DNA from 3 places in the Aliivibrio sp. S2TY2 genome. Region 2 is predicted to be linked to each of the others. Evidence: predicted binding sites of a transcription regulator. Region 2 holds the regulator's gene; each other region holds the start of a gene.

Region 1 (7,861 bases), on a different contig from region 2:
CGATTCCATTGCTTTTAACGTTTCAATCCGCTGATACAAATCCGCCAACAGTTTTTCTTTGTCTTCTTTAAGTTCGCTCAATTGAGCCTGTTTAATTGAATCAGACAAACTCTGATACCATCGCTCACAAAAAAAGCGTGGAAACATTGGGTTCATTAAGCTTTTATTATTGTTAATAAGCTCTTTTGCTTCGATATAAAATGAGGAATGCCACTGCAGCTTAGACATAATATCATCTACCTGACAATAGAATTCACTCTCACTCCAATGAATCACCTCTTGATACAGAGCTAGCTCCTCTTGAATTCGCTCGGTCTCACACACTTTTGTCATTTTGTGCTTAACCTTACCACGCCATTTCAAAATGTGATTTTTAATCGTAGGCTTAATATTAGGATTAGACTTTGCTGCAGTCAAAAACTGTGGTCTTGATAATATTTCGGTAATGGATGAGTCAATCATTCCTGACTCAGCAACCATTAAAACCAAATTTAGCGCATCTGCACCTAACATAAGTTTCCTTGTATTCTAAAAGAGATCATAGCCTATGAATAATAGTCGCTAAATTTCAACATGCGACGGCTTGCCCCTTCAAATTGAGATTTACAGCTTTCAATACGCTGACCTAAAAGGTGTAAACTGTTTTCAATCACTGATGGTAAGCTCTCTTCAATGAAGTTATGAGGCAATGCAGAATGAAATTGAGCACGACTTTTTCTTAACTGGTGCTCTGCTTCATCTAAGTGCTGTTGGTTATGCGCTATTTTTTGTGTCCATTCATCAAACTGGCTTTGTGTTGGATCATTATGACCCACCATACCAACAAGAACAGAACGATTTGCGATATCTTTGATTACTAATCTGCAATCAGCATCCAATTCAAACGTTAAGCTGCATAGGTTTTGATTCTGATTTACATAACCATATACCGTTGCTCTCCCTTCTTTCATCTGCTTAGCCAGCTCTTCAGGGTTAACATAAACCCAGCGACTGTCCCCTTTCTCGCCTTCAGATACTGACATGTTTGATTGCAGCATGATCAACTTAACCAACTGATGCGTATGACCCACGCTGTATCGCTTGCCTTTGTTAAAATCAAATTCAAAGCTTTCTTTTTTCATCAGGCGATTACCCGCCGATTCAATATGAAGAGCGATACCTTGCTCAACGAGAACCTGCGCTTCCATCTCAGCAATGTCACTTTGAATCATTTCAATATTCATAGAAACATTCTTTTGATCAAATGCCTTATCGGAAGCAAAGGTTCGAATACTTTCTCTTACTTGCTCTCGGTTTTCAGGGGTTGTCCACAAACAATCTTGAAGCAACAATAGATCCATTGGGTTGATTTCATCGCGCCCACTAAAAAATGCAGAAGCTTTCAATAATTTAACTGACTTTTTCCATCGACGATCCGATACGTACAATGAGTCATCATAAGACGCATTGTGTTTTTCAAGCATTGTTTTTAATTCAAATAATTTTTCAAATACCTCTTCTGATAAAGTAAGTCCATCGAATTCTCTTTGCCATTGATGATATTCTTCATCGGTTACCACTAATGCCGGATCGATTTCTGTTTCTTGAATCGTGCCCGTCATCAACATAGATTTGAAATTATTTTTATTTTGAATACGGTTTACAAACACACGAACAAGCATTCGGTCATATAGAGCATCCAGGCCACTGTCTTCATCTGGTAATTCATTTGAGGCTGAAATCAAAAGACGCATTGGTACAGGAAGTATTTCATTGCCATTTTTAAAGGTTTTTTCATTAACCACAGTCAGCAATGTATTTAGAATTGCAGGACCCGCTTTCCAAATTTCATCTAAAAAGACAACTTGAGCCGTAGGTAAATACCCTTGAGTGAGTCGAACGTATTTTCCATTGTCTTTAAGTTCTTGAATCGATAATGGACCAAACACTTCTTCTGGTGTCGAGAACCTTGTCATTAAATATTCAAAATAACTACTATTATCAAACGCTTTTATTAATCGTTTAGCAATTAAACTTTTTGCGATACCTGGTGGTCCAAGTAAAAATACACTCTCGCCAGAAAGCGCTGCAAGTAGACACAATCGCATTGTATCTTCTCTTTCATATACGCCGTCAGATAACGCCGTTGTCAGTTTTTGAATACGCTCTGATAACAACGCTCGCTCTGCACTGGTTCTTATTGAGTTACCTTGCATTACATTCCCTTACATTTCAGATATCACATTACTCTTGAGTATAATGTAATTTTTAGTCTGTACCTAGTAGCCCTTTAGTGTAATTGGCTGATAAATAACCAAATCAACTAGCCATTTAGTCGTAATTGCTCATTTAAAGTGATTACCACCAGTGTATTTATTAAATACGATGGATGTTTAACTCTCTTAAATTGAAAGATCTCACTCTCATTATTTTCACATCTAGAAGCACTATGTTATCTTGACTTTAAAGTGAAACATAACAACAACATCGCCAACAAATATCTTATATTTAGGTATAGTGGCTAATGCAAGGAAGTAACATGATTGATTTTCGCTCTGATACAGTAACAAGGCCGACCCAAGCCATGCGTGAGGCGATGGCTAATGCCCCTGTGGGCGATGATGTGTATGGAGACGACCCAACGATTAATGAGCTAGAAACATGGGCAGCAGATCGTCATGGATTTGAAGCTGCACTGTTTACATCATCAGGGACTCAAGCAAATCTACTTGGCTTAATGGCTCACTGTGAACGCGGCGACGAATATCTATGTGGTCAACAAGCACATAATTATAAATATGAAGCCGGCGGTGCAGCCGTATTGGGTTCTATTCAACCTCAGCCTATCGAAAACAATCCTGATGGCTCACTCTGTTTTCAAAAACTAGAAGCCGCAATTAAGCCTGATGATTTCCATTTTGCACGAACAAAACTATTGAGCTTAGAAAATACCATTAACGGTAAAGTCTTACCCCTTTCTTATCTTGCACAAGCACGTGAGTTTGTAAATAAACACAACTTACAACTTCACCTTGATGGCGCACGAGTTTATAACGCAGCTGTTGCCCTTGACGTTGATATTAAAGAAATTGCTCAGCACTTTGATAGCATGACGATTTGTTTATCTAAAGGATTAGCTGCACCTGTAGGTTCTTTATTATTAGGCCCAAAAGAATACATTCAAAAAGCACGTCGTATCAGAAAAATGCTCGGTGGCGGAATGAGGCAAGCTGGTATTCTAGGGGCTGCGGCTAAACTTGCGCTGACTGAGCAAGTGCCACAGTTAGCGATTGATCATAGCAATGCGAAATATTTAGCAGAACAACTGAATACTGTGACTGGATTTAGCGTTAATATTGAGCATGTACAGACCAATATCGTTTTTGCACGCTTAGATAGTCAAATCGATATTCATGATATTGTACAAAAAGCGAACCAACACGATATCTTACTGTCAGCAGGTAACCCTATTCGATTCGTTACTCATAAAGACGTTTCAAAAGAAGATATTGATACTTTCATTGAGTTTCTTAAAAGCGAAGTCTAACTAACCTCAACAATAAAGCAGTGCCTACAAATAAAAATAGCAGCTCATTTCAGCTGCTATTTTTATAGAATAAAAGATTGTCAATATTACCCTTCAATCACCTTCATTAACAAAGAGCCATCACACATAGCCTGTTTTACTAATGCCGCACCGGGCATCGTTGCTTGCGTATAAAAGCGGCTTTCGACTAACTTGGTGTCTTTAGCGTACAATGGCAATACTTGGTTTTGGATCGCATCCATAATGACAGGATATAAAATCGCCTTTGAAAGGTTAATTTCTCCACCAATCAATACAATTTCAGGGTTAAACAAGTTCACCATAATAGCGATCGCCTCACCAAGATTATGTCCTAGATCAGTAATAACTTGTTTAGCTAACATATCTCCGTCATTCGCTGCAAGGCAAATGCTTTCTATCGTGATTTTTTTACCACTTAATGATGTTTTATGCCCATCATCAATCAGCTTTTTGACTTGATCTCGTAATGATTTTGCACTTGCAACCGTTTCTAGACAGCCGGAATTACCACAATGACAACGAGCACCCAACTTATTGATTTTGATGTGCCCCATCTCACCAATATTGCCTGTTCTGCCTTGTAAAACTTCACCGTTCATAATAATACCAGCACCAACCCCATGATGGATTGATACTAATATTGAATTATCGTGTTCTTTTGAATTGCCAAATAGCTTTTCAGCTAGCGCCCAACTACGAGTGTCATTGCCAACAAACACAGGCAGTCCTGTTGCTTCGTAGATCTTAGGACCCAAAGGCAAATTGTCTACATTATAGTGAGGCATTTGTATTACAAGGCCTTGTGACGAAATCACTAAGCCTGGTAGTGACACTGCGATACTGGTTATTCTTCCTAATATTCGAGAATGCTTTTGGAAAAAAAGTTCAATTTCAGACAGTAATTTTGCAAGTAATTCATCTTGCTCAATTTCATGAATCGTTTGTCTTTCTTCAATAATTTGCGCTCCACCTAAGCTATGTAACGCAATGGTTAGATAACCACGCCCTAAACGCATAGATAGGAATTGCCACCCTTCATTATCAACTTCTAAGCCAATTGCTGGTCGACCACGACTATTTGCTTCTTGTACTTGCGTTTCTTTGATAAGGTGTGCATCAAGTAATTCACGTGTGATTTTAGTAATACTGGCAGGAGCTAAATTACTTTGCTTAGAAAGATCGATCCGAGAGATTGGGCCTAGTTGATCAATTAACTTGTATACCCGTCCAGCATTTACTTGTTTTAAATGATCAATGTGTCCGGGTTGGGCCACGTACATGCTTCTCTCCAGTAAATAAATATCATCGGATATCATTTTTTACTTTGCGAACAAATTGTGAAGTCCGAGAGTTAACCTACGTGATGTTTATCACGAAGATCATGAAATATTTACTGAAAATGCGACTTTAACACGTATTTCAATCACCAAATTTTGTAGTTTTTTATTTGAGTAAAATAATTATGTCATCGTCAACATTTAAGATTAATGAGCTATTTGAAACCATTCAAGGTGAAGGCACATTTACTGGAGTTCCTTCTATTTTCTTACGCTTGCAAGGCTGCCCTGTCGGTTGTTCTTGGTGTGATACAAAACAAACGTGGGATGTGGAATTAAGTGATCAAACGGATTTAGCTTCAATTTTAGCTAAAACAGAAGACTCACCAAGTTGGACCGAGTTAACGAGCACTCAAATAATCAATATGCTTAAAGAACAAGGCTACACAGCAAAGCATATGGTCATCACTGGTGGAGAGCCATGCATGTATGACTTAACACCATTAACTGAAGAATTAGAACAACACGGTTATCGTTGTCAAATAGAAACCAGTGGTACTTATCCTGTTCTTGCATCAGAAAATACATGGGTTACGGTTTCACCAAAAATCAATATGAAAGGTAAACTGCCCGTTTTAGAAAACGCATTAATGCGAGCAAACGAAATTAAACACCCTGTAGGAACTAACAAAGATATTGAGCAACTAGAAGCGTTATTAGATGGTGTAAAGTTATTGGATGACGTAACTATTGCACTGCAACCTATCAGCCAAAAACCACGCGCTACTGAACTTTGTATTGAAACCTGCATCAAAAGAAACTGGCGACTTTCTATACAAACGCACAAATATTTAGCGATTGCGTGATAATTTTTGATAATTACCTTGTTTGAATCATGGAATTGTCATCATTCTCGATATATGTTTACTTGATCACAGAATAAACACAACAACATCCATCTTGGAGATAATATGTCTAACAGACTACGTAGAACAAAAATTGTTACCACTCTTGGCCCTGCAACTGATCGTGATAATAACTTAGAAAAAATCATCGCCGCTGGCGCAAACGTTGTTCGTATGAACTTCTCTCACGGTAGCCCTGAGGACCATATTGAGCGTACTAAGAAAGTTCGTGAAATCGCTGCAAAACTTGGTACTCACGTAGCGATTCTAGGTGACTTACAAGGCCCTAAAATCCGTGTTTCTACGTTTAAAGAAGGTAAAATTCAATTAGCTATTGGTGATAAATTCACACTAGATAGCGATTTACCTAAAGGTGAAGGTAACCAAGACTCTGTTGGTCTTGATTATAAAGAACTTCCACAAGACGTGACTACTGGTGACGTTCTTCTTCTTGATGATGGTCGTGTACAACTTCGCGTAACAGCAGTTGAAGGCAATAAAGTTCATACTGAAGTAACGGTTGCTGGGCCTCTATCAAACAACAAAGGCATCAACAAGCAAGGCGGTGGCCTTTCTGCTGACGCACTAACTGAAAAAGACAAAGCTGATATCATCACTGCTGCGGCAATGAAAGTAGACTACCTAGCCGTTTCTTTCCCACGTAATGGCGAAGACATGAACTATGCTCGTCGTCTAGCTCGTGAAGCAGGTCTAGAAGCTAAATTAGTCGCTAAAGTTGAACGTGCTGAGACAGTAGCTACAGAAGAAGCAATGGATGATATCATCATGGCTTCTGATGTAGTGATGGTTGCTCGTGGTGATCTAGGTGTTGAAATTGGCGATCCTGAGCTAGTGGGTGTTCAAAAGCAACTTATCCGTCGTGCTCGTAGCCTTAACCGTACGGTTATTACAGCAACGCAAATGATGGAATCAATGATCACAAGCCCAATGCCAACTCGTGCTGAAGTAATGGACGTTGCTAACGCCGTACTAGATGGCTCTGATGCGGTAATGCTTTCTGCTGAAACAGCAGCTGGTGACTTCCCTGTTGAAACAGTAACATCAATGGCAAGCGTTTGTATGGGTGCAGAGAAAGTGCCTACTGTAAACGTATCAAACCACCGTTTAGATCGTCGTTTCACTACCCCTGAAGAAACGATTGCAATGTCTACCATGTATGCTGCAAACCACATGGAAGGCATCACGGCGATGATCACACTTACTGAGTCTGGTCGTACTCCACTAATGATGTCACGTCTAAGCTCTGGTTTACCAATCTTTGCTCTATCACGTAACGAAAGCACACTAAACCGTGCAGCGCTTTTCCGTGGTGTAACGCCAGTATTCTTTGATGAAAGCGCAGACTCTGGTCTTCCATCAACTCATGCGGCAATTAATACACTAAAAGGCAAAGGTCTATTAAGTGCTGGTGATCAAGTTATCATCACTCAAGGTGATGTAATGGATATCGTTGGTTCAACTAACTGTATGCGTATCATTACGGTTGAATAATTGATCGATATTTAAAACAAAAGCCTCGTAGATCAAATTGATTTACGAGGCTTTTTTATGTGTTTTACTTTCTATATTTACTCAGATTATACCAATGTAATTAATTAACCTATCTATTAAAATTCTGAACTGAAAAGACTTACCTAAAAATCTCTAATTTATATTTTCATATAACAAAATCATTTAGTAGATATTTGTAATATTACATTCCTATTAATATTAAGTTTGAAGCCAATCGAAGCTTATTAAATCTAGCACCTAACCTCACCGAGAATTTAATAATCTTATATTGAAATCATAAAATAACGTGATATTACTTCAAAATACTCAATCAAAATAGAGGTATATATGTATAAAATTTTAACTCTTTCTATTGCAGCCCTTCTTGCTGGTTGCGGTGGAGATAGCGATAGTGGCGGTGGAAGTAATGGCGGAAGTTTACACGTATTCAGCTCTTCACCACATGTTAGCGTACAGGGCAATGCGACAGAATCAACACGAGTCATTATACCTGTAAAATCAAAAGGAACGACCTCAAAAAACCTCTATTTTGGTGCGTTTTATGACAGTATCGCTATCAAATCAACCTATATGAATATCACCTCAGACAGCACTGGTAA
Region 2 (7,861 bases):
GTTAGCAAATGCGCCTTTCATTAAAGTTGAAGCGACTAAGTTCACTGAAGTAGGTTACGTTGGTAAAGAAGTTGAGAGTATCATTCGTGATTTAACCGATGTTGCTATCAAAATGACACACCAACAGGCCGTTGAAAAAGTAAAATTCCGAGCTGAAGAGCAAGCAGAAGACCGAATTCTAGACATTTTATTACCACCAGCGCGTGATGCATGGGGTAATAACGAAGAAGGCGATAATGATTCTGGTACCCGTCAATCTTTCCGTAAAAAACTGCGTGAAGGCAAACTAGACGACAAAGAAATTGAAGTGGATGTTGCTGCACCTCAGGTTGGTGTAGAGATCATGGCTCCTCCTGGTATGGAAGAGATGACAAACCAACTTCAAGGTATGTTCCAAAACCTATCAGGCGGTAATACAACCAAAAAGCGTAAGATGAAAATTGTTGATGCCCTTAAAGCACTAACAGAAGAAGAAGGCGTGAAACTGGTTAATCCTGAAGAACTAAAAGAACAAGCCATCTTTAACGTAGAAAACCACGGTATCGTATTTATCGATGAAATAGACAAGATCTGTAAAGGCTCAAACTCTCATTCAGGTGATGTTTCTCGTGAAGGTGTGCAACGTGATTTACTGCCATTAGTTGAGGGCAGCACAGTAAGCACTAAACACGGTATGGTGAAAACCGATCATATGTTATTCATCACATCGGGTGCATTCCAGATGGCAAAACCGTCTGATCTAATCCCTGAGTTACAAGGCCGTTTACCTATCCGTGTTGAGCTTGAAGCATTAACAGCAAATGACTTCAAACGTATCTTAACGGAACCAAACGCGTCATTAACTGAACAATACATAGCTCTATTGGCAACCGAAAATGTAAGCGTTGAATTTACTGAAGATGGCATCACTCGTATTGCTGAGTCCGCTTTCCAAGTAAACGAAAGTACAGAAAACATTGGTGCTCGTCGCTTACATACGGTGATGGAACGCCTAATGGAAGAGATCTCTTACGATGCTTCTGAAAAACACGGCGAGAGCTTAGTTGTTGATGCTGAATACGTAAGTTCGCGTTTAGGCAAGCTAGTCGCAGATGAAGATTTAAGTCGCTTCATTCTGTAATTTTTAGCCTTTATGCTAAATAAAGCCTCGTTAATGAAAATTAGCGAGGCTTTCTCTTTAGGAAACGCATTATTTTAAGCCACTATTTCCCAAGAGTGTGTCATATCAATGCCTTCACCTAGCATTAAACATACTGAACAATACTTCTGTAATGAATCAGCAGTAACTTGCTCAACAATGCTAGGATCCAGATTATCACCACTCACTTCAAAATGAATATTCACATGAGTAAACAGCTTTGGCGCAGTTTCACGACGCGCGCTTGATAACTTAGCAATACAGCCTGTTACTTTTTGATTTGCAGATTTAAGTCCATCTACAACATCAACAGAACTGCATCCACCAGCGGCCATTAACACCATTTCCATCGGGCTTGGGGCTTTTTCACCACCATTTCCATCCATTACCACAGAGTGACCAGATTGAGATTGACCTAGGAAAGTAAATCCCTCAATCCATTTAACTTCAGCGTTCATAAAAGCCTCTTTACTACATAAAAAGAAAACTCGTGATCCATTTCACGAAATTGTGCCCTTGGTCGCACATTTCATACGATCAAAGTCAAGAAATCAACGGCGAAACAAGGTATGATTTTATCAATTATCTCAACGAACATGCAGCCTTGTTCCGATAACCATATTCTATAGGCCAAACTGATATTTGGCTCAGTTATTTTAAAATGGACATCGCCTACTTGGCAAACGCAGAGGAAGTATAAAGTATGGTTCTAGGTAAACCTCAGACAGACCCAACATTAGAGTGGTTCTTATCTCATTGTCACATTCATAAGTACCCTTCAAAAAGTACTTTAATCCACGCTGGTGAAAAAGCTGAGACACTTTACTACATCGTAAAAGGTTCTGTTGCTGTACTAATCAAAGATGAAGAAGGTAAAGAAATGATCCTTTCTTACCTTAACCAAGGTGACTTCATCGGTGAGCTTGGCTTGTTTGAAGAAGGTCAAGAACGTTCAGCATGGGTTCGTGCTAAAAGCCCTTGTGAAGTGGCTGAAATTTCATTTAAGAAATTCCGTCAGCTTATTCAAGTAAACCCAGATATTCTGATGCGTCTTTCTGCTCAAATGGCAACTCGTCTACAAATCACTAGCCAAAAAGTAGGTGATTTAGCATTCCTAGACGTTACAGGCCGTATCGCTCAGACTCTATTGAATCTAGCTAAACAACCAGATGCAATGACTCACCCAGATGGCATGCAAATTAAGATCACTCGTCAAGAGATCGGTCAAATTGTAGGTTGTTCACGTGAAACTGTTGGCCGTATCTTGAAGATGCTTGAAGAGCAAAACTTGATCTCTGCACACGGTAAAACAATCGTAGTTTACGGTACTCGTTAATTTAACGCTTATCTTAAACGAATAAAAACGCAGCCCTTGAGCTGCGTTTTTTTATGCCTAAATTTTAGAATTAACTGTCTGTGCTTTCAAAAATTTTATCAGCAGATGCCGCGACAAATCCTGTATATATCTTGCCATTAGGTAGCGAATAACGCTTAGCAAACTCATAAAATCCACCTGGGATGTCAAACTCACCCTCAGTAAAGCTCACTTTCACTTTATCGGCCATGGTTGATGACTGTTCTAAGTAAACCTCAGGAGAGCCTTTCACTTCACCACCCACTTCGTTCATTGCAAAACCAGCATCACGTAAGTGTTGGTTCACATCAACCACTTCAGCAAACGCTTCAAGCTGATTAATATAAACCGTAAAGTGATTAGCACCATAACCATGAGCTGCCAGCCAAGAAGCGTACTCACTCTCTTTTGCTAAGATTTGATATTCCTCAAAACTTAACGCCCAAGGGCGGCCCGCTGAAAGAAAATCGCTGGTCGCAAAATAATGCGCAGGCACTTGTTCAACCAAAGCATGAATAATGTTCTGGGACTCAGGTGATAACTCTTCGACTAAAATCTCACTAATAAAAACAAGTGGCGCATTAGGATCTGGATGCTCAAAATGCTGTGCTTTGAGTTTTTTCGCTTCAAAATCATACGTCTCACACGCTTTATACCCTATTGCTAAAAATGGGGCGGCTAACGTTTGCAAGCCAACCTTAGGCAAATTAAACGTACGTAATGCAATGTGATCGTTAATCAATTCATCGCCATTAGATAATAACTGATGAACCCTTCCTGCCGATGGGGATAAACGAGTAATATAATCTTGCCATAATGACGAAAATAAAGACGTTACGTTATTCATGCCTATTACCTCTTATAAAGTTAAACCCGGAGACAGTTGAGCGGGAATTTCACAGGCATCGCCTTCCATTGAGGCCATTGGGTAGGCACAATAATCTGCTGCATAGTAGGCACTTGGTTTCATATTGCCTGATGCCCCCGGACCACCAAATGGCGCGTCACCACTTGCTCCAGTTAATTGACGGTTACGATTTACAATACCTGCGCGAATATGCTCTACAAAATATTCCCACTCATTGTCATCCGTTGAAACAAGGCCTGCCGATAAACCATAACGAGTGTCATTAGCAAGCTCTACCGCTTCTTCTAACGTTTCATAGCGTACTATTTGCAATAATGGGCCAAAGTATTCTTCATCCGGTAATTCAGCTACATTAGTCGCATCGATAATGCCCGGAGAAACAAAAGCGTGGCCTAAGCTTTTCGCCTCAAGCAGTGATTCACCACCTAAAGCTTGTAAATTCTTCTGGGCATTTAAAATAAACTCTGCCGCAGCGACTGATATTTGCGGTCCCATGAATGGCACGTTATCAGCAAAAGGTTGGTCAACCACAATGCTTTTTGCGACTTCAACAAGACGCACAACTAACTCATCTCCAGCTTGGCCTTTTGGCACATACAGACGACGAGCACAAGTACAACGCTGACCAGCACTGATAAAAGCTGACTGAATAATGGTATAAACCGTCGCTTCTCGATCTCCAAAATTATGAGAGATCACCATTGGGTTATTCCCCCCCATTTCTAGGGCCAGCATTTTCCCTGTATCTCCTGCAAATTGGCGATGTAAAATATGCCCTGTATTCGCACTGCCGGTAAACAACAACCCATCAATCCCTTTAGCGCTAGCCAGTGCTTCACCCGTTTCACGAGCACCTTGTACTAAGTTAATCACTCCATTAGGTAAACCGGCTTGCTGCCACAGCTGCATAATTACTTCACTGGTCCATGGTGTTTGCTCTGAAGGTTTTAATACCACGGTATTACCCGCAAGTAACGCAGGAACGATATGACCATTTGGTAGGTGTCCTGGGAAGTTATACGGTCCAAAGACAGCCATTACTCCTAGTGGGCGATGTCTTAGTACAATTTTATTCCCTGCTGCTTCACGCTCTTTATGTGGCGTTCTTTCATGGTAAGCACGAACGGAAATCGCGATTTTCCCCACCATAGCTCCCGCTTCGGTTTTTGTTTCCCAGAAAGGTTTACCCGTCTCTTTTGCAATAACTTCAGCAACTTTATCAGCATTCTCTTTTACCAATTCAGCAAAGCGCTCGATAACCGCTTGGCGCGCTTCAAAAGGCTGTTTTTTCCACTCAATAAAGGCATGACGTGCCGCACTAACAGCTGACTCAACCTGTTCTTTGGTTGCGCTGTCTCCTTCCCACACCACTTCACTGTTGTATGGGCTTACTGATTGTATGGTTTCACCTTGTCCTGAAACCCAATCCCCTGCAATCCAATGTGTCATATCCTTTGTCCTCTATTGAGCTAATAAACGTACGTAATCATCCACTTCTACTTGCAATGCCGTTGCCGCTTCTTGCGTTAAATGAACGGTATCAGTCGCTTTATCATAAGCGGCGGTGGTTGCTGTTGCTCTGAAATTCTCAAACGATGTGTTTGCAATTAAATACTGCTGTGAGCTGTTATGCTCTGTGATGATAACTTTAGCTTTAAATGAATTTCGCACCGATTCAATGCTGCGTAAATCACATTCAACCGTTGGCCCTGCATCAAAAATATCGACATAACCTCGACAGCGGAAACCTTCATTTTCTAATAGTCTTAGAGCAGGTTTAGTGTTGTCATGCACCTTACCGATAACCGCCTGAGCCTCTTTACTTAATAAGCTAACGTAGATTGGTAGCTTAGGCATAAGATCAGCAATGAATCCTTTATATCCAATACCCGTTAGATAATCCGCTTCAGTAAAATCAATTGAGAAGAAGTGTTTTTGCAGCCATTTCCAAAATGGTGACTCCCCTTCTGCATCAGAAACACCACGCATTTCTGCAAAAATAGTGTCTGAAAAACGATGCGGATGTTCCGCCATCATTAAAAAACGCGCTTTAGACATTAAACGACCATTCAGGCCTTCACGAAACTCTGGGCGTAAGAAAAGCGTACAGATCTCAGTACTGCCAGTGTAATTGCTGCCAAAAGTCAGTACCTTCACAACATTATTAACATTGAGCTTACGTGAGAAATGAACCACTTTACTGATGTGATAATTATAGAAGGGAGAATCCAAACCAACCGCAGCTTCTATTCCTGTAGTTCCTGTAACCTCCCCCGTTACTGAATCTTGGCCAACCATTAGGTAACCTTCTGTTCCAGGCTCTTGAACTTCTTTTTCAAAACTATCTATGGAGTGATCAATTCGATTTCGTAATTGCTCTTCGTTAACGGGTAGCGAGGTGAAACCATGACCTGATTCCACAGCACACTGATGAAGTGCAGGATAATCTTCCTGAGTGATAGGACGAATAACAAGCATCAATATTCCCTCCGATGCGATGTTGCGTAGACTATGCTAAGTCCAATAGATAAAACTTCAAGACTATCTATTGGAGTGAGCACTAGATGATTACTTTAGATATAAAGAAAGGCAACCCTATCTACTGGTGTTGCCCAACTCCTTATGTGAATCTATTTATTTAATGACGCAAGTGCTTTATCTAGACGCTCAAAACCAAGCTCTACGTCTTCTTTAGTAATAACTAGCGACGGAGTAAATCGAACAACATTGACTCCAGCAACAAGAACCATTAGCCCTTGTTCGCCTGCTGCTACAAGAACATCGCGAGCACGGCCTTGCCATGCGTCATTTAATGCGGCGCCAAGTAGCAAGCCTTTGCCGCGGATCTCTGCGAACATATCGTATTTTGCATTTAACGCTTCTAGCCCATCGCGGAACCATTGCTCACGCTCTTTTACGCCAGCCAATGTTTCTGGCTTTGCTACTTCTTCCACAACGGCTTCAGCAACAGCACATGCTAATGGGTTACCACCATAAGTTGATCCATGTGTACCCACTTTTAAGTGTTGAGCCAGATCTGTCGTTGTTAGCATGGCACCAATTGGAAAACCACCACCCAGTGATTTTGCAGTACTTAAAATATCAGGCGTAACGCCTAAGCCTTGGTACGCGTAAAAGTCACCAGTACGACCATTACCCGTTTGTACTTCATCAAAAATAAGCAGTGCGTTGTATTTATCACACAGTGATCTAACACCTTCTACAAATTCTGATGTAGGAGAAATTAATCCACCTTCACCTTGCAATGGCTCCATCATAATTGCACAGGTTTTTTCTGACATGTGCGCTTCAAGCTCTGCAAGATTATTGTATTCAAGATGAGAGATATCACCGGGCTTAGGACCAAAACCATCAGAATAAGCCGCTTGGCCACCGACGGTTACGGTAAAGAAAGTTCGACCATGGAAGCCTTGTTTAAATGCGATGATTTCACTTTTTTCTTCTCCATGAACATCGACAGCCCATCGTCTCGCTAATTTAAGAGCGGCTTCATTTGCTTCTGCACCTGAGTTAGCAAAGAAAACTTTTTCAGCAAATGACACCTCTGTGAGTTTTTTGGCCAAACGAATCGCAGGCTCATTGGTCATCACATTGCTAAGGTGCCACAACTTTTGTGATTGCTCTTGTAAGGCATTAACCATGATAGGATGACAATGCCCTAAGCAACTCACTGCAATACCACCAGCAAAATCAACGTACTCTTTGCCCGCTTGGTCCCACACTCGAGCACCTTTCCCTTTGACGGGAATCACTTCCATTGGGTTATAACAAGGTATCATTACATCATTAAAATCTTTACGTTCGACTTGTGAATTGGTCGTCATCACACTTTCCTTCTGCGTATGCCGTTTTTCAGCATAATATTTACAAACCATTAACCTTTTCAATAGCACAAAATTCTTTTTTTGAACTAAAAAAGTTCCATTCCCTATATCATATTGACTGATAAGTCAGTTTATTAGAATAGTTATAGAATAACGCTATAGCAGGTGAGTAGATAAGTAAACGAATTTATAAGAATAGAAGACACAAGGCTTATGCATAAATCTTCATATGAATAAGCAGAAAAAAAGACAAAAGAAAAAGTAAGAAGAGTGAACTAGATCGCTCTAGTTAACAGGGAAAATATTAATTATTTATTAATAAAATTAGAGAGGATATCGTGACCTTGCTCTGTCATTATCGATTCAGGATGAAATTGTACTGCTTCAATCGGCAGCGTTTTATGGCAAAAACCCATGATCTCATCCATTTCTCCCACTTCATTTTCTGTCCATGCAGTGACTTCAAAGCATGAAGGTAATGTCTCAGCTTTAACCACTAATGAATGATAACGAGTCACGGTAAGAGGATTATTCAGCCCTTTAAATACGCTTTGGTTAGTATGGATAATTGGCGAGGTTTTACCATGCATGACTTTTTTCGCACGTATCACGTCACCACCAAATACTTGAGCAATAGCTTGATGGCCTAAACACAC
Region 3 (7,861 bases), on a different contig from region 2:
ATATCAACATAATTGATGCAAAATCATCATGGTATACGAGACAAGTATGAGCAACTTGTTCGGCAAGACCTTAGATTAACATCACGAACCATTGGGTGGGCGTGAGGTTTTTCTATGGATCTTATAATTATAATCCCGCCCAAGTGAGTAATGTCGTGAGTGTATTAGCAATATCCATAACCACCGTCGCACTAGCTGAAATCGGTGATAAAACCCAACTTCTCTCTTTGCTGCTTGCCAGTAGATACCGAAAACCAATCCCTATTATTGCCGCGATCTTTTTTGCGACCATTTTAAATCATGCTTTAGCTGCATATTTAGGCGTGGTTGTCGCTGACTTCTTAACCCCTGAGACCTTAAAGTGGACTCTCATTGTTAGTTTTGTGGCAATGGCTTGTTGGGTCTTAATTCCTGATAAATTAGATGACGATGAAACCATCTCAAACAGAGGTCCTTTTGTTGCTAGCTTCATTGCCTTTTTCATTGCTGAGATTGGTGATAAAACTCAAATCGCCACCTCTATCCTTGGTGCTCAATATTCAGATGCTCTAAGTTGGGTTATTTTAGGTACAACGGTAGGTATGTTACTGGCAAACGTTCCAGTCGTATTGATTGGTAAATTCTCTGCCGATAAACTGCCACTCACCTTAATCCACCGTATAACTGCGGTCATATTCTTAGGATTAGCTGTTGGTACTTATCTCGGAATGTAATGAAGTTACTTCCTTTACCCCTTCTTTTAAAGGGTATTTGTCCTTCTATATTCGTGCTATTTTGCACATTATAAATCCCAATTTACCGTCAATCGTACTTTGGGTTTATAATTTTGATACCAATCATATTTAGTAAAATTGGTATCAGCACAAATCGATAAAACAACTAAACTTAATAATTATAATAGCAATGCCTGTAAATGCCGCTCACACATTTATATTCTGGGTTTTGTAACTCTAAAATAGGTAATGTCTTATGCTGTCTATCTTTGATATCTATAAAATTGGCGTTGGGCCATCGAGCTCTCACACAAATGGTCCTATGATTGCTGGATACAACTTCACCCAACTTATTCAACCACATTTAGCGCAAGTTTCTCGTGTTCAGGTTGATTTATATGGTTCACTCTCTTTAACGGGGATCGGCCACCACACTGACCGCGCAACCATTTTAGGCTTGCTGGGAAATCGTCCAGATAATATCAAGATTACCAGCGCCAACTTAGCGATGAAAAAAGCGATTGAAGATAAGATATTACATATTGCAGGTGCTCATGAAATCATCTTTGATTATGACACTGACATGCTTTTTCATAACACCAATTTACCATTGCACGAAAATGGCATGACTATTTCAATTTTTAATGCAGCAGGACAACAACTTGCCATCGAAACCTACTACTCAGTTGGTGGTGGTTTTATTGCAACCGCAGATGAGCTAATCAATGGTAAAAGCACCGCTGATATTGAGGTGGAATTCCCATTTAAGTCTGCTGATGAGATGCTAGAAAAAGCAGAAGAACAAGGACTAAGCTTAGGCGCTTTTGTACTACGTAACGAAGTTGCATTTCAACCGATGGAAGCCATTGATGCAAAAGCTGACCAAATTTGGAAGGTAATGTCTCTTTGTATGGACCGCGGTTTTCAAACTGAAGGTATCCTTGAAGGCGGCCTAAATGTCGTTCGTCGTGCGCCTGCTTTATTGAAAAAGCTAGAAGCAAACGCCTCTATTGAGAATGACCCAATGGAGATCATGGATTGGATTAACTTATTTGCGTTTGCAGTAAGTGAAGAAAACGCAGCAGGTGGACAAGTGGTTACATCACCAACCAATGGCGCCGCTGGTGTTATTCCTGGTGTATTGATGTATTACCATCGCTTCATTAAAGGGCTAGACACTAAACAGCTAAAAGACTTCTTAGCGGTATCTGGTGCGATTGGTATTTTATACAAAACCAATGCGTCGATTTCTGGTGCTGAGGTAGGTTGTCAGGGTGAAGTCGGCGTTTCATCCTCAATGGCAGCAGCAGGCTTAACTGCGCTTCGCGGCGGCAGTAATGAGCAAATTTGTATGGCGGCTGAAATTGCAATGGAACACTCATTGGGTATGACCTGTGACCCGATTAGGGGCCTTGTTCAAGTGCCTTGTATCGAACGTAATGCCATGGGCTCAATGAAAGCAATTAACGCCTCTCGCATGGCGTTAAAACGCACTAGTAAATGTCTTATTTCACTCGATAAAGTGATCGATACCATGTATCAAACAGGTAAAGACATGAACCGTAAATACCGTGAAACATCACTCGGTGGTTTAGCATTAATCCACATGGCACCACCGTGTGAATAATTTCATCTAACCAATAAACAAAAAATCCAGAGTTCTCAAACGAGGCTCTGGATTTTTAATAAGTTGATTCAGATAACAGAAATACAAATCAACCTCTTTAATTTGTGACTACTATCATACTCCCTCTACGTTAATAGATAAGAACGGAAAAATTTCCGCTTTTTACTTTTTTAAGCATCGTATTGTCTTTATTACCTTTTTAAAGCCTTTGGAATATGTCATGTCATTATTTATGAGCTGTGTTGGGATCTTAGTGCTATTGTTCATTGGGTATTTATTATCCGAAAATAGAAAAGCCATCAGTGTAAGAACGGTTGTCATCGCACTTATTACTCAAATATCATTTGGGGCTTTTGTGATGTATGTTCCTTTAGGCCAAGGAATACTACAAATGATGAGCGATGCCGTTAATCATATTATCAATTTCTCAAATGAAGGATTAAGCTTCGTATTTGGGGATCTCGCTAACTATAAAGTCGGCTTTATTTTTGTCATTAACGTTCTTTGTGTCGTTATCTTTATTTCTGCCCTTATCTCCGTGCTTTATTACCTCAAAATCATGCAATTCGTAATTAATTTAATCGGGGGCGTGTTATCTAAATTATTCGGTACTAGTAAAGCAGAATCAATGTCGGCTACAGCCAATATTTTTGTCGGCCCTATCGAAGCTCCTTCTATGGTTCGCCCATTAGTTAAAAAAATGACTCGTTCTGAGCTATTTGCAGTGATGACTGGTGGATTAGCGAGTGTTGCAGGCGGCACAATGATTGGTTATATCAACTTAGGGATTGACCCGAAGTATATTTTAACAGCCTGCTTTATGACTGCTCCTGCTGGGCTTCTATTTGCCAAATTACTTTGCCCACAAACAGAACAAGAAAAAGTCACTAATGAAATCGAAATTGATGAAGAGACAACCCCTAATTCACTTTTAGATGCGATAACAGATGGCTCGATTATGGGGATGAATCAAGTTGCTACTGTGACCGCATTACTTATCTCCTTTGTTGCTTTAATCGCATTAGTGAATGGTTTAGTCGGCGGGATTGGGGATTTAATCTCTATTGAAGGTCTGAGCTTAGAACTTATTATCGGTTATATATTATCTCCTTTGGCATTTTTAATGGGGGTGCCTTGGAGTGAAGCGGTTACCGCAGCATCATTAATTGGCCAAAAAATTGCGATCAATGAATTCGTTGCCTATATCAACTTTATTGAAATAGCAGAAACCTTGTCACCAAAGACTCAAGCCATTGTTGTATTTAGCCTTTGTGGTTTTGCCAATATTGGTTCTTTGGCGATGGTTATTGGTGGTCTTGGTGCTATATGCCCAAATAAACGCCACATTCTTTCTGAAATTGGGCCTCGTGTTTTAGTGGCTGCAATTCTTGCAAACTTAATGTCAGGCACTATTGCTGGTGCACTTCTTTCATTTTCTTAACATGTATTTATAAGGATTAATCATGTCGACTCCACATATTAATGCACCACTTGATGCATTTGCAGACACCATATTGATGCCAGGTGATCCACTTCGTGCAAAATTAATAGCAGAAACTTATTTAGAAAATGTAACCCAAGTTACTGATATTCGTGGCATGTTAGGTTTTACTGGTGAATTTAAAGGTCGAAGAATTTCAGTCATGGGGCACGGAATGGGAGCGCCTTCTGCATCCATTTACTTTCATGAATTAATGACAACTTATAAGGTAAAAAACTTCATCCGTATTGGGAGTTGTGGCGCTATTCACGATGATGTAAAACTTAAAGATCTTATTGTTGCTATTGGTGCATCAACTGACTCAAGAATGAATCGCATTCGTTTTAAAGATAACGATTTTGCGGCAACTGCAAATTACAATATGCTTAGCGAATGTGTGAATACGTTAAAAACGACTGATATCAATTACCTAGTAGGTAACGTTTTTTCTTCTGATCTATTTTATCGTCCAGATGAAGAGCAATATGACCTAATGGCACGCTATGGCATTCTTGGCGTAGAGATGGAAGTTAATGCACTTTATACCGCAGCAGCAGAAAATAAGTGTAATGCAGTTGCGCTATGTACCGTAACTGACCATATTAAAAACCACCAACATTTAACGGCAGATGAACGTCGAACTGAACTTCATGAGATGATCAATGTTGCATTAGATGTGGCATTAAAATTACCGACTGAATAACACGTATTTAAAGGCCAATTAATCATTGGCCTTTTTAAAACCGTAGAGATAGATAATGAATATAAAAAAGGGCTTCGTTGGAAAAATTTATCATTGCCCGATAAAAGGTGAATTTGAATTCATCTCTAATGGACTTATTACAATCGATCAGCAAGGTAAGATATGTGACGTTCTCCAGCCTTCAGATTCTAGTTATTTAAAGACGCTTAACTTATTAAAAGAAAGAGATTCACTGCAGGAGTTAACGGAACAACAATTTTTATTACCAGGTATGGTTGATCTCCATATTCATGCACCGCAATGGCCTCAAGCAGGAAAAGGGTTAGATCTTCCCCTCAATGAATGGCTTGACCATTATACGTTTCCTTTAGAGCATAAATTTAGTGACCTTTCATTTGCAGAGCAGTACTACCCTCACCTAGTAAAAACCTATTTAGCTAACGGCACTACAACAGCAACCTATTTTGCGACTATAGATACTTCATCTTCTCTTTATTTGGCAGAAACTTGCATTAAATATGGCCAACGTGCATTAGTTGGTAAAGTCTCAATGGATGATAAGGAGATGTGTCCTAGTTACTACGTGGAAGAGAGTGCAGATTACTCTATTCAAGAAGCAGAAAAATTCATAATATCGTTTTCTCAACTAGCTAATAACAATAACTTAGTCGAACCAATCATCACGCCTAGGTTTATCCCTACCTGTTCGTTAGAAGCATTAAAAGGGTTAGGTGATTTAGCGAGAAAATATCAATGTGCGGTTCAAACTCATGCCTCAGAAAGCGATTGGGCACGAGATTTCAGCCAAGAAAAATACAATAAAACAGATATCGAAATTTATAACGAAGCAGGGTTACTTGGTGAACGAACTATCTTAGCTCACTCCATCTTCTTAACCGACTCAGACGTTGACACCATCAAACAGAAAGGTGCAGGAATCGCTCACTGTCCAAGATCCAATATCTATTTTGCAAATGCAGCGCTTCCACTACGTGAATACTTAGATCAAGGCATTCAACTCGGGTTAGGATCTGACATTGCTGGCGGTCCTCTACCTTCCTTATTTATGGCTTGTTCAGATGCCGTTCTTCACTCAAGAGCAAGAGAATGTGGAACGAATGCGAACCTGCCAGCAGAAACAAGAGGTCAAGAAAATAGTCGAGTTTCATTACTAGAAGCTTATTGGATGGCTACAACGGGTGGCGGTCAATTACTCAAACTACCTGTTGGACAGTTTAAAAAAGGTTACTGTTTCGACGCTCTAATTATTGACGATGAAGACTCTAACCTATTAATTTGTCCTGAATTAGATTCACCTCAAGATATGCTAGAAAAAATCATCACTCACACAACAAGAAGTAATATTCGCCAAGTCTGGGTTGATGGCAACAAAGTAAAGTAAAACGTTTAGAGTTGAGCTTGCAGAAGAAAAAAAACATGAACTGAAACAAAGCAAAATATTCTGCAACTCACTCTTTATTGTTATCGCATTTTTTTATGAAACCATTACCATAGAGCTATCTTGAATACACAGCGATAGAAGAATGGACCTGTTTCAACAATTAATCTCAGAGCTTAATTTACCTAAGATCTCTTATGTTAAGAATGAGTTACTTTTACAGCAATCTGCGCCAATTAATTCGCTTCTATTTTGCCAAGATGCGGATCTAACCATTTATCATATCAATGAACATGGTAAAGAGTTTATTCTTGGAGTAGATACAAATTATGCAGGACCTTTAGGTGAGATGGAGTTCTTCCAACAAAAACCTTATTCAACGTTGAATGTTAAAGCCAACAAAGCTGGTTACCTCTATAAAATACCAAAACTTAAACTTCTTGAATTATTAAAAGAAAAGCCAGAGTTCACTATTCTTCTGCTCGAATTTATTTCAACAAGATATAACAAAAATATCACCAAGCTAATGAATAACATCACATTATCGGCAAGGATTAATGTCATCGAGCAAATCCTTGAATTAAAGCAGCACTCAAATAGTTCCCTATTTAAAATTCCTGTGACCTTAAAAGCCAAGCAGTTAGGGATAACTGACCGATGTTATCGCCAAATTTTACAAGTTTTGGAAAAAGAAAATAAGCTAATCAAACAAGGGCATGAGTTTGAGTTACTGGATGAAAAAGCATTAAAAGATGAAGTGCTTTATACCGAAGTAGACCAATAAAAACGATTACAACTACTTCTTATACGGCGACACTATCGTATTCCCTGTCACTGCATGATGGGACACCATCACTAAGTCTTGGTATAAAGCTCGGATATTCTCTTCACTCAATACTTCATTGGGCTTACCTTCTGCCATCACTTCACCTTGGTTAATCAAGATTAGGCGATCACAAAACTCAGCGGCGGTATTTAGATTATGAATCGCAACCAAAGCTGATTTTCCATTTTGACACTCTTTAGAGAGCACATTCATTAACTGGGATTCATGGCCAATATCCAAACTGGCTGTCGGTTCATCAAGCAGCATTAATGGCGTACCTTGCACTAAGGAGCGCGCAAAATGCACTAATTGCTTTTCACCGCCAGATAAGTCTGTCACCGTTCTGGAGCTTAAATGCCCAATTCCAACCATCTCTAACGCCGCTTTGCTTTTTTCTTTAATGACTACAGGCGAAATGACCTCTTGTTGTTGTCTTGCATGAAACCCTAAACCAATAGTCTCCATTACACTGAATGGGAAAGCCGCTTCACTGTATTGGGGTAAGTAGCTCATGCTTAATGCACGTTCAATATGAGAAAGACTCGATAGCGACTTGCCCTTAATTGATATTTCACCCTGTGAATAGCTTTTAAATCCACTGATGCATTTCATCAAGGTACTTTTACCTGCGCCATTAGGGCCGATAATACCAACCACCTCACCTGCATTCACAGAAAAAGAAATGTCTTTTAATAGCGTTTTTGAACCAACTTGATAACTTAGGTTTGATACATTCAGTAGTTCCGCTGTTGAATTCATCATGCTAAACGCCCTTTTCTTTGGAATCGAATAATCAAACCGATAAAGTAACAGCCACCGATAAACGACGTAATGATCCCCGCTTTCAATTCATTTGGTGCGATAATCCAACGGCCTAACAAATCACATACAAGTAAGAAAATAACACCAAAAATGGCAGAGAACGGCAACAGTTTTTCATGCGCAGGCCCAACCAATAAACGCACTAAATGTGGCACCATCAAACCAATAAATCCGATTGGTCCGGCTATCGCTATCGACATTGCGGTAAGTAAAGTTGCGAACATCAATAGTTTGAATCGGGTTTGCTTTACATTAAGCCCCATGCCGTGCGCACTTTCTTCACCCAATGCT

The links. The regulator CRP, encoded in region 2, controls carbon source genes, mostly activating them, when cyclic AMP is high. The targets are predictions, from matches to a motif close to TGTGANNNNNNTCACA.
Region 1: a site for CRP is predicted at 4,907-4,922, ahead of mlc (sugar metabolism global transcriptional regulator Mlc). Genes of this name have one in related genera too.
Region 3: a site for CRP is predicted at 2,444-2,459, ahead of PVK63_RS10175 (NupC/NupG family nucleoside CNT transporter). Genes of this name have one in related genera too.

Annotation. Positions count from the first base shown of each region.
Region 1 is NZ_JARACS010000008.1:86,647-94,507, forward strand. Features, by position in the region: gene viaA (ATPase RavA stimulator ViaA) at 1-513, opposite strand, end outside; gene PVK63_RS13275 (ATPase RavA domain-containing protein) at 546-2,195, opposite strand; gene ltaE (low-specificity L-threonine aldolase) at 2,522-3,526, shown strand; gene mlc (sugar metabolism global transcriptional regulator Mlc) at 3,613-4,827, opposite strand; gene queE (7-carboxy-7-deazaguanine synthase QueE) at 5,010-5,690, shown strand; gene pyk (pyruvate kinase) at 5,796-7,241, shown strand; gene PVK63_RS13300 (hypothetical protein) at 7,590-7,861, shown strand, end outside.
Region 2 is NZ_JARACS010000007.1:50,783-58,643, reverse strand. Features, by position in the region: gene hslU (HslU--HslV peptidase ATPase subunit) at 1-1,120, shown strand, start outside; gene PVK63_RS12290 (OsmC family protein) at 1,195-1,596, opposite strand; gene crp (cAMP-activated global transcriptional regulator CRP) at 1,842-2,474, shown strand; gene PVK63_RS12280 (DUF1338 domain-containing protein) at 2,545-3,339, opposite strand; gene astD (succinylglutamate-semialdehyde dehydrogenase) at 3,352-4,809, opposite strand; gene astA (arginine N-succinyltransferase) at 4,822-5,838, opposite strand; gene PVK63_RS12265 (aspartate aminotransferase family protein) at 5,991-7,205, opposite strand; gene PVK63_RS12260 (aminodeoxychorismate/anthranilate synthase component II) at 7,514-7,861, opposite strand, start outside.
Region 3 is NZ_JARACS010000005.1:118,735-126,595, reverse strand. Features, by position in the region: yybP-ykoY riboswitch at 1-61, shown strand, start outside; gene PVK63_RS10185 (TMEM165/GDT1 family protein) at 156-713, shown strand; gene PVK63_RS10180 (L-serine ammonia-lyase) at 970-2,340, shown strand; gene PVK63_RS10175 (NupC/NupG family nucleoside CNT transporter) at 2,561-3,781, shown strand; gene deoD (purine-nucleoside phosphorylase) at 3,804-4,523, shown strand; gene guaD (guanine deaminase) at 4,579-5,925, shown strand; gene PVK63_RS10160 (Crp/Fnr family transcriptional regulator) at 6,068-6,706, shown strand; gene PVK63_RS10155 (ABC transporter ATP-binding protein) at 6,719-7,510, opposite strand; gene PVK63_RS10150 (FecCD family ABC transporter permease) at 7,507-7,861, opposite strand, start outside.